3 regions of the Exiguobacterium abrahamii genome follow, and region 1 is predicted to be linked to each of the others. Evidence: riboswitches for the same ligand, from Rfam matches in the RefSeq annotation. Region 1 holds a riboswitch; each other region holds the start of a gene.

The links. Region 1 has a riboswitch for S-adenosylmethionine ahead of ITJ88_RS11320 (2,3-diketo-5-methylthiopentyl-1-phosphate enolase). Riboswitches for the same ligand answer to the same signal wherever they lie in the genome.
Positions count from the first base shown of each region.
Region 2: another riboswitch for S-adenosylmethionine. It lies ahead of metK (methionine adenosyltransferase); the one in region 1 lies ahead of ITJ88_RS11320 (2,3-diketo-5-methylthiopentyl-1-phosphate enolase).
Region 3: another riboswitch for S-adenosylmethionine. It lies ahead of ITJ88_RS14030 (LLM class flavin-dependent oxidoreductase); the one in region 1 lies ahead of ITJ88_RS11320 (2,3-diketo-5-methylthiopentyl-1-phosphate enolase).

Region 1 covers NZ_JADOYC010000003.1:15,485-21,469, forward strand. The annotation lists gene mtnA (S-methyl-5-thioribose-1-phosphate isomerase) at 1-245, opposite strand, end outside; gene mtnK (S-methyl-5-thioribose kinase) at 242-1,408, opposite strand; SAM riboswitch class I at 1,487-1,590, opposite strand; SAM riboswitch class I at 1,796-1,897, shown strand; gene ITJ88_RS11320 (2,3-diketo-5-methylthiopentyl-1-phosphate enolase) at 1,968-3,158, shown strand; gene ITJ88_RS11325 (2-hydroxy-3-keto-5-methylthiopentenyl-1-phosphate phosphatase) at 3,155-3,814, shown strand; gene ITJ88_RS11330 (methylthioribulose 1-phosphate dehydratase) at 3,811-4,431, shown strand; gene ITJ88_RS11335 (1,2-dihydroxy-3-keto-5-methylthiopentene dioxygenase) at 4,448-4,984, shown strand; gene ITJ88_RS11340 (arsinothricin resistance N-acetyltransferase ArsN1 family A) at 5,109-5,597, shown strand; gene ITJ88_RS11345 (MBL fold metallo-hydrolase) at 5,658-5,985, shown strand, end outside.
Region 2 covers NZ_JADOYC010000001.1:510,408-516,392, reverse strand. The annotation lists gene ITJ88_RS02565 (MDR family MFS transporter) at 1-346, opposite strand, end outside; gene mnmM (tRNA 5-(aminomethyl)-2-thiouridylate-methyltransferase MnmM) at 500-1,099, shown strand; gene ITJ88_RS02555 (serine aminopeptidase domain-containing protein) at 1,438-2,142, opposite strand; gene ITJ88_RS02550 (GNAT family N-acetyltransferase) at 2,221-2,709, opposite strand; gene metK (methionine adenosyltransferase) at 2,847-4,055, opposite strand; SAM riboswitch class I at 4,184-4,310, opposite strand; gene pckA (phosphoenolpyruvate carboxykinase (ATP)) at 4,545-5,985, shown strand, end outside.
Region 3 covers NZ_JADOYC010000005.1:162,860-168,844, reverse strand. The annotation lists gene ITJ88_RS14045 (DUF817 domain-containing protein) at 52-837, shown strand; gene ITJ88_RS14040 (DUF2325 domain-containing protein) at 928-2,190, shown strand; gene ITJ88_RS14035 (DUF975 family protein) at 2,254-2,892, shown strand; SAM riboswitch class I at 3,005-3,107, shown strand; gene ITJ88_RS14030 (LLM class flavin-dependent oxidoreductase) at 3,181-4,239, shown strand; gene ITJ88_RS14025 (ATP-grasp domain-containing protein) at 4,236-5,183, shown strand; gene ITJ88_RS14020 (SRPBCC family protein) at 5,261-5,728, shown strand; gene ITJ88_RS14015 (PhoX family protein) at 5,769-5,985, opposite strand, start outside.

The DNA.
Region 1 (5,985 bases):
GTCTCAAGCAAGGCTTGCTTGTAGACCGGAAGCGCCGCTTCAAAGCGGTACGCTTCTTGAACGAGCACGAATCCACCGAATAAGCTGATCGCAGGTGCGCCCCGGACACGTAGTTGTTTGATCGCCTCAACCGCTTGCGCGAGATCAGCAATGACTTCATAGTGCTCTTCTTGCGGTAGACGTGTCTGATCGAGAATCGTCAAGACACGGTCTTCGTAACGAATACTTTGAACGAATGTAGTCATCGGCTGAGTTCCTCCGTTACGTCAAAGTTTCGTAAATCATCGAATGTTCGGCATTCTGTACGGCGTTTGATTAACGCCGATCCTAGACGGAGCACGTGACGTTTTCGCTCTAAGCGTTCCGTCGTTGAATCGATCGATTCTAAATCAGCGACCGGTGCAAGACCGATCGTCCGCCGAATCAATTCGCAACCGGCAAAGCCAAGGGCATCCTGCAAGATCGTGCTCAGTACATCATCGACGAGTCCTGATGCCTGGAACGGTTCGACGGCTTCCCGTTCCCATAATGCACGGAACGTTGAAGCGAACGTCAGCCAGAACGTATCAATGTCCTTGATTCGGGCGTCACGTCGTGTAGGGTAATCCGGATATGCTGCGAAGAATAGATGCGCAATGAACTGTCCGACATCGAATCCGAATGGACCATAAAAGGCGAATTCTGGATCGATGACTTTCGTTTCCGTCGCCGAGGCGAAGATGCTGCCTGTATGTAGATCGCCGTGCAGCAATGCATCTCCTTTCGTGATGAAGAGCGCTTCGAGTTTTGCGACTTCGCGTTTCAACTCATCGTCTGCCCATAGACGTGCCACCTCTTCTTCGAGTCCGGATTCAATCTCGTTCGTCTCCGCGTCATGAAACGGATCCGTGAAGATTAATTTTTCCGTGATGTCGCACAAGTCTGGATTGTAGTACGTTCGGGCGACACGTTTCTTTTCAACCGGACCAAGCGCAAAGTCCGATGTATGGAATAACGTCCGAGCGAGATAAGAACCGATATGTTCCGCAAGCAACGGATACTGTTCACCTGCGAGTAAACCGCTTCGAACGATCGTCAGATGTGAAAGATCTTCCATGACCGTATACGCCTCTTCATGACTAGCATGAAAAACACGTGGCACGAACGGTACCGCATGCCGTGCGAATTCACGGAGTGCGGATTGCTCGATCCACGCCCGTTCGAGCGATAACGGCCAGCTCTCCCCGACGACCTTCGCATATGGTAATGCTTGTTTTAAAATCAAGCGATGTTCACCCTCTCGAATTCGAAAAACGAGGTTGAGGTTGCCGTCGCCAATCTCTTCTGCTTCGACGGCTCCGTCGCCGATCAGTCCTAATGTCCGAACACGATCAATCGCGTCCTGTTCTGTGAATGCTTTGTATGTCATCTCAGTTTCCCCCTATGTGATACACGAAAAAGCGCCTCTTTTCGTCATCGAAAAGAGGCGCAGGAAAGTCACTGCGTCCTCTTATCTCTCAGACGAAACGTCTGTTGGATGTAGCACCGTGCCTAGTGGTCGGTTGCTGCGGCGTCATCGGGCCAATTCCCTCTGCCAACTCGCGATAAGAGTCGTATGTAGTTGTCGTGTGTGATATTGATTTGAATCTTACGCAATCGACTTCCTCGCTGTCAAATCGAAATCAAGCAGAAACGGACATCATTTTTAAGTCATCTATAGAAAGAGTATTTTCAAAAAAATAAATTTTCTAAAAATAGTTTGACAAGTCACGATTCTCATGTAAAAATTGCAATTAGATTTCACAATTTCATCCAATTCTTATCAAGAGCAGACGGAGGGACAAGCCCTACGATGTCGCAGCAACCGACCTTTTGGCACGGTGCTAATTCTTGCAGCTACTAAGCTGACAGATAAGAGTCCACGTTCGAATCATTCATGGTCTCTTGTCGCTGACGAGAGACCATTTTTTTGTTGAAGGAGGAAAGACATGGCTTATATCACTGCTACTTATCAATTGACTGTCCGTGATCGACTCGAGCAGCGCGCTGAACAACTCGCGCTTGGTCTGACAGTCGGTTCTTGGACGGAACTGAATCATCTCGAACAACAACAACTCGCCTCGTTCAAAGGGGAAGTCGTACATACCGAAGAGCGCGATGGCAAAGGATATATCACGATTCGTTACCCGGAACATAACGTATCGCGCGACTTTTCTGCGATTCTGACGACCGTCTTCGGGAAACTCTCACTCGACGGTGAAATCAAATTAACAGAATTGCTACTACCCGATACATTTACGTCGGACTTTCCAGGTGCGAAGTTCGGGATCGAAGGGGTCCGTTCCTTGATCGGTGTCGAAGATCGCCCATTATTAATGAGCATCTTCAAAGGAGTCATCGGACGCGATTTATCGTTCCTTCGTGATCAACTCGAAGGACAACTCGCTGGTGGGATTGATCTCGTCAAGGACGATGAGATCCTATACGACAATCCGTTGACACCGACGATTGACCGGGCACGGATCGGACGTGAGGTCATCGATGCTCACTTCCAACGGACCGGTAAACGTGCGTTATATGCGATCACACTCAGCGGTCCCGTCTTTACGCTCAAGGATCAAGCCAAGCGATTGATTGATGCTGGAGCGACTGCTTTCTTGCTGAATACCTTCACATACGGACTCGACGTCTTACGCGAACTGGCAAGTGATCCGGAAATCAACGTTCCGATCTTCAATCATCCGGCATATAGCGGTGCGTTGATCGCTAGCCCGAATCACGGAGTCGCAGCCCCTGTCTTACTCGGCACATTACCGCGTGCTGCTGGAGCAGACTTGACGCTATTCCCGTCTCCTTACGGCAATGTCGCTTTGCCAAAGGATGTCGCTCGTGGCATCGCGGTCGAAGCGACCCGTCTCGGGCAGACAAAATCAATCTTCCCGGTTCCTTCAGCCGGTATTCATCCTGGACTCGTCGCTCAACTCGTACGGGACTTCGGGATCGATTCCGTCATCAACGCCGGTGGCGGCGTACATGGTCATCCGCAAGGTGCTGCGGCTGGCGTCATTGCTTTCCGTCAGGCACTCGATGCGGCACTCGCAAATGAATCCCTATCGACGGCAGCATCGCGTCATGAAGAATTACGAATTGCCCTCGACGCTTGGGGGATCAAGTCATGACCGTACGGATTCTTTGTGACTTCGACGGGACGGTGACGACACAGGATAACATCATCGCACTCATGCAGGCATTTGCGCCAGCGCGTGACTTCGAACCGTTAAAACGCGGCGTACTCGACCGGACGTTATCGATTCAAAGTGGTGTCGGACAAATGTTCGCACTTCTGCCATCTGATGGGAAAGCGTCCTATCTTGACTTTTTACTGGAGCGCGCCGTCATTCGCGACGGATTTTCGGAGTTGCTTCAGTACAGTCGTCGTCAAGACATCGATTTCTCGATCGTCAGCGGTGGAATGGACTTTTTCGTCGAACCGATCTTAGCGCCCTTCCTCGACCAAGAACAGATTTACTGTAACGTCGCTGATTTCAGTGGTCCATTCGTCCATATCGATTGGCCAAACGCCTGCGATGCCCATTGTACGAACGGGTGCGGCTGTTGTAAAACGTCCGTTGCCCGGACACTACGTAAAGACGGTGACGTCATCATCGTCATCGGCGACTCGGTGACGGACTTCGAACTCGCAAAACAAGCGGATCGTGTCTATGCCCGTGATTATCTGATCACGTTGTGTGAAGAGAACGATATCGCCTATACACCGTTTGAGACGTTCCACGATATCGTTCATGATTTAACACGAGCGGAGGTGACAACATGACATTCATGCGACGCTATGAAGAATTACGTGCCATCAAACAAGAGCTTGCGGCGCGTGATTGGTTCCCTGGTACGAGTGGCAATCTCGCCATCCGGACATCCGGTGTCCCGGTTGAATTCCTTGTGACGGCAAGCGGAAAAGATAAACGGCAGACGACTCCTGACGACTTCGTTCATGTCGATGCGACCGGTCAATTGATCGGTGAGCAATCCGGGCGTCCTTCCGCTGAGACATTGCTCCATGTCGAAGTGTTCAATCGAACGGACGCCGGTTGTTCCCTGCATGTCCATACGATTGCGAACAATGTGATTTCGGAACTCTATGGCGATCAAGGCAGTATCACCTTTTCCGGTCAAGAAATCATCAAGGCACTCGGACACTGGGAAGAGGATGCGACGGTCACGGTACCGATCATTCCGAATCATGCGGACATCCCGACGCTTGCCGCTGCTTTTGCACCGCATGTCACAGCAGACAGTGGTGCCGTCCTGATCCGCAATCACGGGATCACTGTCTGGGCACCGACCGCCTTTGAAGCAAAGAAACACCTCGAAGCCTTCGAGTTTTTATTCAATTACACGTTGACGTTGCAATCATGCCGTCAATCCATTCATTAAAAGGAGGAATCATCTCATGGCAACAGTCTTATTCCAAGAAACAAACACACGGTATACGGATCAAACGGAAGTCGCTGACTTCCTTGCGTCACGCGGCGTTCTTTACGAACAGTGGGACGTTTCGAAACTTCCAGCGCCTCTCGTTGAGAACTTCACACTGACGGATGCAGACAAACAAACGATTCTCGATACGTTCGCTCCAGAAATCAAAGACGTATCAGAACGTCGTGGGTATCAGACAGCTGATATCATCTCACTTTCGGATACGACACCGAACCTGGATGAGTTGCTCGTCAACTTCCAGAAAGAACATCACCATACGGATGATGAAGTTCGTTTCATCGTCAGCGGTCATGGCGTCTTCGCGATTAAAGACGAAGAAGTCGGCTACTATAACATCGAACTCAATCCTGGTGATTTGATTTCCGTTCCTGTTAACACACGCCACTACTTTACGCTTCAAGACGATCGTAAAGTCGTTGCTGTTCGAATCTTCGTCACGACAGACGGCTGGGTTCCGATTTACGAAAACGAGACGTCAACGGTCTCTTAAGAACGATATAAGCGCTGTTTTCCTTCATATGAAGGGAATCAGCGCTTTTCTTATCGCACAAACATATCACTACATTGACACGTAACCGATATAATGAAGGAAAAGCGATGAGGAAGTGAGCGTCATGCATATTCGTCCCGTAACGGAACACGACTTACCAGCGATTCTCGACATCTATAACGAAGGCATTGAAGATCGGATCGCAACGCTTGAGACCGATCAAAAGGACTTATCCTTCATGACCCAGTGGTATACGGAACGCACTGATCGATATGCCGGATATGTCGCTGAAGATGACACAGGTGTCCTCGGCTTCATTTCCCTCGATCCATATAATCCGCGTCCTGTCTACGCATCCGTCGGTGAGATTTCGGTTTATATCACCCGGACTCATCGTGGACAAGGGATCGGCACACGTTTGCTCGAAACGGCTGAGCAACACGCCCGTGATCATCAGATGCATAAACTCATTCTCTTCACCTTCCCGTTCAATAAAATCGGACAAAAACTCTACATCCGCTCCGGGTTCCGGATCGTTGGAACGTTTAAGGAGCAAGGACAATTGAACGGTGAATATGTCGACGTCATGGCGATGGAGAAACGCTTGCGATAGGATTCATTGAATGCCAGAAGGGGAATAGTCAATCCGAGTCATTGAGAGAGGATGAACCTAATGGATATTCAACAAATTCGCAATGCAACACTCGTTGTCACGTATGCCAATCAAGTCTTACTGATCGATCCGTTCCTCGGCGAAAAAGGCAGCTTGCCTCCCTTCGGTCAAACACCGAATGCCGTCGCCAATCCACTCGTCGACTTACCGGTCGATGTCAACACACTGCTTGATCCTGACGCCATCTTCGTCACGCATCTGCATGCCGATCATTTCGATGATGCTGCTAAACAACTATTACCAAAGCATTTACCGCTCTATGCGCAACAAGAAGAAGACGCACAGCACATCCGAGAAGCCGGCTTCACGAACGTCTCTTCCTTCGATT
Region 2 (5,985 bases), on a different contig from region 1:
TCGGAAAAACCATCCCACCGACGAATCCAATCAATCCAAGCATCGCGACGTATCCGAGGTACGTCTGATGAAACAGCAACAAGCCGACGGAAGACAGGACAAGTCCGATGACACTGATGACAAGCGTCTTCTTGCCACCGAGACGGTCAAACGCTTTTCCACCTAAGTAGTTTCCGACGATTGCTAAGGCCGAGTTGACGAACAATGCCATCCCTGCTTTTGTCATCGACTCTCCTAGATATTCATGAATATATAATGTATTAAACGGCCATAAAAAAGAGGATCCCGTCGTATTGATGGCCATCGCAAGGACGAGGATCCAGACCGCTTTTGGTAATTTTGGCATACCTGTGGTCCTCCTATTTCATTCTCAACCTTGCCACTTTACGCAATCCGTCCCCTAACTGTCAAGCCACTTCGCTTTTCGTCAACGAATCAAAAAATGATATAATGCAGAAAGAATCTTGCACATACTGAACCATTACTAGAAAAACAGACTATAGGAACAGGAGTCTATGCCATGTCACTTGCCCGTGTACTACCTTATACGAAACAATTACTCGAGTCCGTTATCGAACCCGGAGACTGCGTCGTCGATATGACTGCCGGAAATGGACATGATACACAGTTTTTAGCAGAACGCGTCGGTCCAGAAGGAAGGGTTCTTGCGTTCGACGTCCAGGCACAAGCCATCGAGGAATCGACGCGACGTCTCGACGAAGCCGGAATGTTAGCACGCGTCGACCTTTATCATGAAAGCCACATCCATGTCGGTGCCCGTCTTTCGGACGAACAACGTCCGGTCCGCGCTGGTGTCTTCAATCTCGGATACCTGCCTGGAAGCGACAAATCGATCACGACGACCGGAGAAGAGACGCTTGAAGCACTCGATGCCCTCCTCCCGGTCCTCGCTCCCGGCGGTCTTGTCGTCCTCGTCGTATATCATGGTCACCTGGAAGGAAAACGAGAACGTGACGCTGTCCTCGATTACGTCACAGCCCTTGATCAGCAAGATTATGCCGTTCTCCAGTATCGCTTCTTGAACCAACAAAATCATCCCCCGTTCATCATCGCGATCGAGAAAAAAGTACGCGGATGATGAAACACAAGCCCGTTTTCCCGCTCCATTCGAGCAAGAAAACGGGTCTCGTTTGTCTCTGACAGCGCAAAATTGTTTTTTCCTGTAAGAGTGACGTGTAACGCGTCATTCTTTTTATACCGGGAAGAAGGATCAGAGAAGCGTTTTGTTCCCTCGACATCGCTTCCTAGGGAAAAACAAGCAGAGCGACCCTGCAGCGAAGCGAAGCGGCGAGATGCTTGTCCCAGGAAAACGATGCGAAACGAACAAAAAAGCGCAATCCTTCTCGTTAGAGAAAAATTGCACTTTATCTTCAGTCTCAAGTGATGCCTTTTTTTAGAGGCATCACTTTTGTTATTTCATTCTTCAACAAGCTTAAAGAACAACATTAATTTTTCTGCAAACCGTGTGTTCAACCGTTCGAAACTAAAATGCGGAAAACCGTGTAGACGTTGTAAGTAAATCTGATCGCCACCCATTTTCCGGCATACTTCAAGCGTCAACTTGACGTCTGCGAACTGATCGTCCGGCGCATAAAAACAAGCCAAGTTCACACGCGGCAGTTTTTTTCGTTCTTCGTCATGTACGACGATCTCTTCTTCGATTTCCCGGTACTGTGCATAGGTCAGTTCACCGATGCGAACGGTATCTTCCGTACTTTGACCAAACGGCAACGTACCGAGTGGCGCATCGGGCCGGAAACGATCGAATGCACTTGCGAAGACTTGTTTGACGCCTCCGAGTTGTTTCGAAGGGTGCCAATCAAATAACGGTGAAATGAACGCAAGGCTTGCGACCGGTAATTCATATTCTTGCAACAGACGATTGACGACGAGTGCGCCCATGCTACAGGCGACGATATGAATCGGTAGCTTGCGTTTCCCGGCTTCACGTAATGCTTCTTTTAACAGTTGACCATGTTCTTCAAACGAGATGCGACGTGGTGCGTCGACGAGCAATACTTCATACTCTCGTTCGAGTACCCGAATCAAGGCTTCACTCGGACGGGCACGCAGTTGTAACGGGTAGACTAATACGATGATTCCTGTTGGTTGTTCAACCACAAACTCACCTCTTCACTTCATACTTCTTTTTTACGATACCTTATTTCAAACGCACACGAAACCGTCCCAAGACGGATTTCACGAGGCGACATGGCGAAGACGAATGACAGATTCTACTTGCCCAAAGACTTCTTCCGTCATCTCACTGAGTTCTTCAAAACCGAATGAGGTCAAGAACTGACGTGCTTTATAGTTACGTGCTTCCACGTATACTTCGAGTGGGACGGCTCCTTGTCGTTCGAGTTCACGGATCAGTCGTCGCCCGATGCCGTTTTGCTGATATTTCGGCAAGACGTACAAACGAACGATCTCCCACGTTCCCTCAACATCAACAGCATGAATGAAACCGACGATTTCCTCATCGATGATTCCGACATAAAAATACTCTCCCCGTGCTTCTTCCGCCGTCCGAATCGCACGAACGACTTCTTCTTGCGGATACGCCTCCTGCACGAAATGCGCTTTCGAACGTTCGGAATAGATTTCTGCATACGTATCCAACCAAGATGTAACAGCAATGTCATGAATACGTCCTGCATCAGCTGGAATAGCTTCGCGTATTTCCATAATCGGAACCCCCCTTTGTATTCATACGAATCGACTCATGTACTTTTACCCTCTTCTAGAAAAAACATTCGTTTCCTGCAAAGTTCCCCGTAAACAAAAAAGTCCGAAAACCCACGAAGGGTTCTCGGACTTTTTGATTATGCGAAACGTTTTGCCTGCTCTTCAAGAACTGCTGCTTTATCTGTTTGCTCCCATGGAAGCTCAACATCTGTACGACCGAAGTGACCGTATGCAGCTGTTTGACGATAGATCGGACGACGGAGATCAAGCATGTTGATGATTCCAGCCGGACGAAGATCGAAGTTTTCAGCAACCAATTCGACGAGTTGCGCTTCAGGAAGTTTTCCTGTACCGAATGTGTCAACCGCGATTGATACTGGGTGCGCGACACCGATTGCGTACGCGAGTTGAACTTCTGCTTTGTCTGCAAGACCTGCAGCAACGAGGTTCTTCGCGACGTAACGTGCTGCGTATGCAGCTGAACGATCGACTTTTGTTGGATCTTTACCTGAGAATGCTCCACCGCCGTGGCGTGCGTATCCACCATACGTATCAACGATAATCTTACGACCAGTTAATCCAGCATCTCCTTGTGGTCCGCCGATGACGAAACGACCAGTTGGGTTGATGAAGAATTTCGTTGCTGCGTCGATGTATTCAGCCGGAATGACCGGTGTGATGACGTGTTCTTTCAAGTCAGCTTGGATTTGCTCAAGCGTGACTTCTTCTGCGTGTTGTGTCGAGATGACAATCGTATCGACACGAACCGGCTCGTTGTTCTCGTTGTATTCGACCGTGACTTGTGTTTTTCCGTCCGGACGAAGGTAGTCGAGTTGACCGTTTTTACGCACTTCTGCCAAACGGCGTGCGAGACGGTGCGAGAGCGAGATTGGAAGTGGCATGAGTTCTGGTGTTTCTTTCGTTGCGTAACCGAACATGAGACCTTGGTCTCCTGCACCGATTGCATCGATTTCTGCATCAGACATGCTACCTTCACGTGCTTCAAGCGCTTGGTCGACACCAAGAGCGATGTCTGCTGATTGCTCATCGATTGATGTCAATACAGCACACGTATCTGCGTCGAAACCGTATTTCGCGCGTGTGTAGCCGATTTCACGAATTGTCTCACGAACGACTTTTGGAATGTCGACGTAAGTTGATGTCGTGATCTCACCTGCAACGAGAACGAGACCTGTTGTAACAGAAGTTTCTGCCGCAACACGCGCGTTTGGATCCGCTGCGAGGATCGCATCAAGAATTGAATCCGAAATTTGGTCACAGATTTTATCTGGATGACCTTCAGTGACTGACTCCGACGTGAATAGTCGGCGATTAAGGTTTGTCATGTATGACCCTCCCAAAAAAGAATTTGACGGTGTACTCATTTCCCCTAGTTGAGTGGGACGGTAAAATGAAAAAAACCTTTCCAAGTCCAAAAAATGGTCAGGGAAAGGTTGTGCGTTCTTCCTTTACCCTCTTATCGTTCGAAGTGTTTACTTCGCTTCAGGAGAGCACCTTTTCCCTCATTAATATGTGAATTAATGTAGGACGGTTGCCGGGTTTCTTCGGGCCTTGTTCCCTCCACCTGCTCAGAATAAGAGTATCCGTTACGAATTACATGATATAAAGTTGTACCTACTCTGTCAAGCAAGGTTTCAAATTCTAGTCGAAACTTTTTGAAAGAGATGTTAAACTGTTAATGCTGAAAGCGTTTCCAGATAAATAGAAATCAGCACCAGAAAATGATTGCTCTCTCTTTAGTATGTCATATATAATAAATGTGTCATACTAAATGCAGTGAGCCAAAACCAACGTAGGGGAAAGGTGGGGTCAGGATGCCGATGACGGTCCTGAATATCGAAGAACTACTCAAGAAAGAGCATGTGTTCAAACAACTATCTGTTGCTGAACTTGTCGAACATGCGATTCGAAACGAAGAAGGTGTCCTTGCTGAGAACGGCGCATTATCTGTAGAAACGGGGAAATTTACAGGTCGTTCACCAAAAGATAAGTTCATCGTCCGTGATTCTTCCTGCGAGTCTCACATTGATTGGGGTCATGTCAACCAACCAATGGATGGAGACAAATTTGAACAATTGTTGCAAAAGGTTCTTCGTTACATGAACGAAGCCGATCAGCTCTACTACACAGAAGCTGCTGCTGGAGCAGATACGCACTTCACCCTTCCGGTCCGTGTGCTCACACAATACGCTTGGCATAACCTGTTTGCCAAACAACTCTTTTTACGCGAGTATCCTGAAGTGGCTGCCTTCGAACCGTTCACGGTCGTCTATGCGCCACATTTCAAAGCAGATCCTGCCGTTGACGGAACGAACTCCGAGACGTTCATCGCGATGTCGTTCGAACACCGGATCGTCTTAATCGGTGGAACGGAATACGCGGGAGAAATCAAAAAATCGATCTTTTCCGTCATGAACTATCTCTTGCCACAAGAAAATGTCCTTTCGATGCACTGCTCGGCAAACGTCGGACACGAAGGCGACGTCGCCTTGTTCTTCGGTCTATCCGGTACTGGTAAGACCACCCTGTCAGCAGATGATAGTCGCCAATTGATCGGTGACGATGAACATGGTTGGTCGCACGACGGTGTCTTCAACATCGAAGGGGGATGTTATGCGAAGACGGTCAATCTATCGCGTGAAAAAGAACCGCAAATCTTTGACGCAATCCGTTTCGGAACCGTCCTTGAAAACGTCGTGCTCGACGAAGCCCGTCATCCTGATTACGATGACACATCGTTGACGGAAAATACGCGTGCTGCTTATCCGATTACAGCGATCGATAACATCGCTGTTCCGTCACGTGCTGGTCATCCGAAGACGATCGTCTTCTTGACGGCTGATGCGTACGGTGTCTTGCCTCCGATCAGTAAATTGACGAAAGAACAAGCGATGTATCACTTCCTATCAGGATATACATCAAAACTCGCTGGAACAGAACGCGGTGTCACGGAACCGGAAGCAACGTTCTCGACATGCTTTGGTTCACCGTTCCTTCCACTGATGCCTGAAAAATATGCGACGATGCTCGGCGAATTGATTGATCGTCACGGTGTCACTGTTTATCTCGTCAACACAGGTTGGACAGGCGGTGCTTACGGAACAGGTAGCCGCATGAAGCTATCCTATACACGGACGATGGTCAACGCTGCCGTCAACGGTACACTTGCAACGATTCCAACAGAAGAACACCCGATTTTCGGACTTCACATGCCACTTGAAGTTCCAGGTGTTCCAAGCGAGTTACTCAACCCGG
Region 3 (5,985 bases), on a different contig from region 1:
GAGGGGAAGGTCAAAAGAGAAACGTATACTGAAGAAAAAGGAGATGACCGAATGAAAGCGATCCGGCACCTGTTTCGTTTTACATATATAGAAGCCATCTGTTGCGTCTTTCCCGTGATGATTTTCGCGGCGCTTGCTCTTTCACGTTATCTTCCTACTGAACCGGTCGCTCGATACGATCTTCTGTTGCTCTGGTGTATTCTCGTCCAAATCGTCTTACTCGTCACGCGGTATGAAACGATGGAGGAATTCAAACTGATCTTATTGTTTCACGTCATCGGTCTAGCACTTGAACTGTTCAAAGTGAACGTCGGGTCTTGGAGTTATCCGGAAGACGCTTTGACGAAAGTGGCTGGTGTTCCATTGTATGCAGGATTCATGTACGCAAGCGTCGCGAGTTATGTCTGCCAGGCGTTTCGGCGATTTCATTTACGATTCATAGCATTTCCTCCCCCGTGGCTTGCGATCAGCGTCGGTAGTCTCGTCTATCTCAACTTCTTCACCCACCACTGGATCTTCGATGCACGCTGGCTATTGATGGTTCTCGTCGTCCTCGTTTTCTATAAGTCATGGGTTCATTTTACGATCGAGCAGACGATTTACCGGATGCCGCTCGTCCTGTCCTTTTTACTGATCGCCTTTTTCATTTGGATCGCAGAGAATATCGTGACGTTCTTTAAAGGCTGGGTCTATCCGCATCAAGAAGGAGGCTGGGCAGTCGTTGATCTTGGAAAATTATCTTCTTGGTTCCTACTTGTGATCATCACGGTTTTGATCGTCATCGTCGCGAAATATAAGCGTCAGGATCCGGCTGTGGAAATTCAGCAACGTACCTAAACAAAAAAATAACCTGGTTATTTTTTTGGACTACTTCCGCGTTTTTTCGTTGCTATAGTGAAAAAAACGCAAAGGAAGTGGTTACGGATGATGCAACAGGTGTTGGAACGAGCAACTGAATTGGTACAGATGAAATTAGCGGTCGTGGAGCGGTACGAAGATTGGCAACTCTGGCTCGACGAAGTAAACGGAATCGATGAATGGGTAAAGATGTCAGCGTATTATGCACCACGTGACGTTCAAGAAACACCGGTCGTCGACGAAGTAGTAGAGCTAGAGCAGACCATCGTCATGCCACCACAAGTACCGGTCGAGCCAGTACGCAAGCAACGTTATGCCTATACGTTTCAGCGGGGATTAAAAGGCGGTACTTTATTAGAGTGGTCCGGCAGTCATATTTCAGAACGAGACGTCCGCGATTGGAATCTCGAGCACGGCATGGAAGTACGTGTTCGAATGGAACGGGAGGATGATCATAAAACGATTTGCCGCATCGAAGCTGTCGTTTCGACGGATCGGATGAGAGAGAATCCAGAGCGTCTAGTGTTTGAACAAGCAATCGTCAAGGCACATGGCATCATTGAGAGAACGGTGGATGGTCCACTGCAAGATGAGTCAGGAAAGCCATTTTATTATGTCGTACCGGTCGAAGACATGCGTTATTTCCGACTGGAAGCAGGGCAGCTCGTCGATCTCGTCATGTGGCGGGGACGGAAGGATACACTGACGATTGCTTGGAAGCATCCGTTCACGTATGAAGAGCCGGTCGTCAATACATCATCCAACCGCCGATCAGAGGTGGAGCAACAGGTAGTGAAGACGCCTGTGACAACAAAAAAGTCAAATCGGTATGCACGAAAAATGAAACGGCAACCGGTGCCGAAAGCTAAAAAAGCGCAGCGTCGCGTCCGTATGCAAAAAGAGCGAACGATTGAACCGATCGTGACGACAGCTGTACCCGGACAATTGATGGATTTCGTTGATAAGACACCGCTTGATTTCACGCGCTTCACAGGAATGCGTCTCGTCATTGTCGGAAACGAACAACAGACCGCTGTCTATCGCGAGTTCTTTGCGCCGACGGGAATCGAATTGATTCATCTGGCAGGGGACGCACAGTCCGCGAAAAAGATTGCCTGTCTCGCCAAAAAGACGGACGCGATCGTCGTCGTGACGAGCCGTGTCTCTCATGCAGCGAGTGCGCATGTCATCGCTCAGGCGAAAAAGCATGGTATTCCATTCGCGATGGAACGCCTCGATGGTCGACGTTCGTTATACACGGCGTGTGAGCGGCAACTTGAGAGCGCTTGGCTTAAAAAGAAACAAGAGGGAAAATTATTGAAAAAGCAGTGAAACATTAGAAGAATTCGACCGTAAAGTAAGGTAAGAACTTATTTTTCAAGGAGGACCTTACTCATGTCATCTCAATTAAAAAAAGCAGCGAAGGAGTCGCTCAGCGGTCGTTGGGGGTTTGCCATCCTCATGTTCGTACTGTTTTCTATCATCCAGAGCGTTCCGACGTTCATCGGACCTGATCCTAACGAAGACCTAAATGCGATGAGTGCGGTCAGTATCATTCTTTCGATTTTATTGATCCCAATCGCAGCGGGTTGGACGTGGGTCGCGATGTCGTTCGCACGCAATGAAGAAGTCAAAGTAGCTGATTTGTTCGAGCCGTATAAAATCTTCGGCAAAGTCATCGGCGTCTCGATTGTGCAAGCGGTCTTCTTATTCCTATGGACACTACTCTTGATCATCCCAGGGATCATCAAGTCGTTCTCTTACCTGTTGACGTTCTACATCCTTCGAGATGAACCATCGATCGGTATCCTCGAGGCCATCACGCGTTCACGCCAACTCATGGATGGTCATAAGATGGAAGCATTCTTACTCTTCCTATCATTCATTGGTTGGGCATTACTTGTGATTGTTACACTTGGTCTTGCTGTCTTATGGGTTGGACCATACTTCAGCGTTACAATGGCAAAATTCTATGATCGTGTTCGTGGTGAACAAGCACCAGAGCCAACATCAGATTTCGTCGCACCATATTAATCCGGAATCCCGACACGACGTCGGGATTTTTTATGCGCGAAATAATTCCGATTGGAAAAGACGGTTTAATGGTTGCTTTAGTTCAGTGAATTCTGTACGATGAATGCAACACATCTTATCTAGAGAAGTCGAGGGACTGGCCCGAAGACACTTCAGCAACCCCGCCGTGGCGGAAGGTGCTACTTCCAGGAAGGGATACCTTCCGAAGATAAGAGCGGACAGGATAAGATACCGTCGCTCTTTTCGAACTTCGAAAAGAGCGTTTTTTATGATAAGGGGGATGATGGAGTGGAGTATGGTTTTTGGTTACCGATTTTTGGGGGATGGTTACGTAACGTCGAGAATGAACAGATGCCACCGACCTTCGATTATGCAAAACAAGTCGCACAAACAGCAGAGCGGATCGGCTTCTCGACGACGTTGATTGCGGAATTGAATTTGAATGATATCAAAGGCATCAAGGAACCGAGTCTTGAAGCATGGACGACGGCAGCAGCGATTGCTGCAACGACAGAACGCTTAGAGATCATGACAGCGGTTCGTCCCGGGTTTCATAATCCAGCGACGACGGCGAAGATGGCGGCAAACATCGATCAGTTGAGTGGTGGACGCTTTACACTCAACGTCGTTTCGGCGTGGTGGGCAGAGGAAGCCAAACAATACAACGGTATCTTCACAGCACACGATGAACGCTATGCTCGGACGGAAGAGTTCGTCACGGTCATGAAGGGACTATGGGCAGATGCGTCACCGTATAGCTTCTCCGGTCATCACTACACGATCGAGCAAGCAGAACTCCATCCGAAGCCGGTCCAGCGTCCAGGCATCAAGCTCTACGCTGGTGGAGAGAGTGAAGCTGGAAAACGAACGATCGTCGAACACTGTGATGCTTATGTCATGCATGGGGGCACGGTCGAAGAAGTAGCTCATAAAATCAGCGATATGAAAGTACGCCGGGAAGCGACGGGACAAACGCCGCTCGAGAGCTTCGGTCTTGCGGCCTACATCATTTGTCGAGATACGGAAGAAGAAGCGCTTCTTGAGTGGCAACGCATTACAGACGTCAAGGAAGACAGCGCCGGTTATGCCGGTTATCAGGATTTCATCAGTAAATCGCAACTGGAGCAACAGGTCGAGCGGAACGATTATTCCGTCTCGAACCGTGGTCTACGACCGAACTTGATCGGAACACCAGAACAAATCGCTGAACGGATTCTAGCGTTCGAAGCCGTTGGTGTCACGTTACTTTTATTACAATTCTCACCACAACTCGAAGAAATGGAACGCTTTGCCCGTGACGTAATGCCACTGGTCGAAGCGAAACGAAAGGTAGGTCAACAATCATGACAAAAATTCATATTCTCCACGAAAATCAAGAATGGACGGACCATCTCATCAAACGTCTCGAAGAACTCGAATTACCATATGAACAGTGGCACTTGAATGAAGGAATCGTTCCGCTGGATGAACTGCCGCCAGAAGGCGTCTTTTACAGCCGGATGAGTGCCTCTTCGCATACGCGGGGGCATCGTTACGCGCCGGAGTTGACGGAAGGGGTTCTCGCTTGGTTAGAAGAGCATGACCGGACCGTCTTTAACGGAACACGTGCGCTTCGTCTTGAAGTCAGCAAAGTCAATCAATACACGGCGTTGCGGAAGGCTGGGATTCGTGTACCGAAGACGACGGCTGCCGTCGGACGCGATCAAATCGTACAAGCAGCAAAAGAAATCGGCGTTTCGTCATTCATCACGAAACACAACCGTGCCGGAAAAGGTCTCGGCGTCCAGCTGTTCCACTCGATTGAAGCACTTGAAGCTTATCTCGACGGTCCGACATTCGACGAACCAGTCGATGGCATCACGTTGATTCAAGAGTATATTCAAGCACCAGAACCGTACATCACACGTTGTGAGTTCGTAGGTGGAAAGTTCGTCTACGCGGTTCGAGTCGATACATCAGAAGGTTTTGAGCTTTGCCCAGCGGATGCATGCGTGATCGACGACTTGTTCTGCCCAGTCGGTGAAGAAGCACCGCAAACACCGATGAAGTTCCAAATCGTTGAAGGCTTCGATGACCCGATCATCCAAAAGTATGAAGCATTCCTCCAAGCGAACCAGATCGCGGTCGCAGGCATCGAGTTCATTAAGGATGCGTCAGGTACGATCTATACGTATGACGTCAATACGAATACGAACTATAATTCGGATGCCGAGGCAGCTGCAGGACGCTACGGTATGCTTGAACTAGCGAAGTTCCTCGGTGCAGCCCTTGAAACAAGCACAGTAAAATAAGAATCTGCTCCCGCCCTGTCACCGGACGTTACAAGACCGGATGACAGGGTATTTCTATAGAAAAAGGGGGCAGGTGTATGATTACGTGGAGAGAAGAACGACAGCTCGATATTCCGATTGAAGAAGCATGGCACTTGTTTGATCACACGCGACTGCAACGTTTGATTCCAAATGTCGTCCAGCACGAGGTGATTGAACGAAAACCGGGTGTCGTTGGTTCGACCTATCGCCAAACGTACATGCAGGGCAATCGACTCGAAACCTATATCGTGACCGATTTAGCCTATACGAACGAGCCGGACTTCAAGCAAAATACGATTGGATTCACATTGGCTAAAATATTCAAGATCGAGATGACCTTTACGCTCAAACCGATCGATCATGATCGCTGTCTGTTGATCTATACGGGAAAAAATGAGGGAGCGAACTTTGTTGGAAAGAGTCTGTTGTCGCTTGGAGGCGAGCGGGAGAATGAGAAAATCGTTCACGGTCTGTTGCAACGTGTGGAAGAAGAAGCGGCGAAACAAAAGAAGAACAACGCATGAAAAAACGGATTCCCGCGCTTGGGAATCCGTTTTTAGTATCTTATCGATGCGTATACGATTTATGACCGCTCGGTAAACCAGAGAGGTAACCGACACCACCTGTTTTTTGAATCCCGATGCCGTCTTTCATCGCTTGTTCGAGCGCTTTTGGATCGACCGCGGTGATTTGTTTGTCAGTCAATGACTCACCTGGGTGCTGGTAGTTGCTCAAGAGATAGCTATACCCACCAACATGATCGAGTGAACGGAGACCAGTT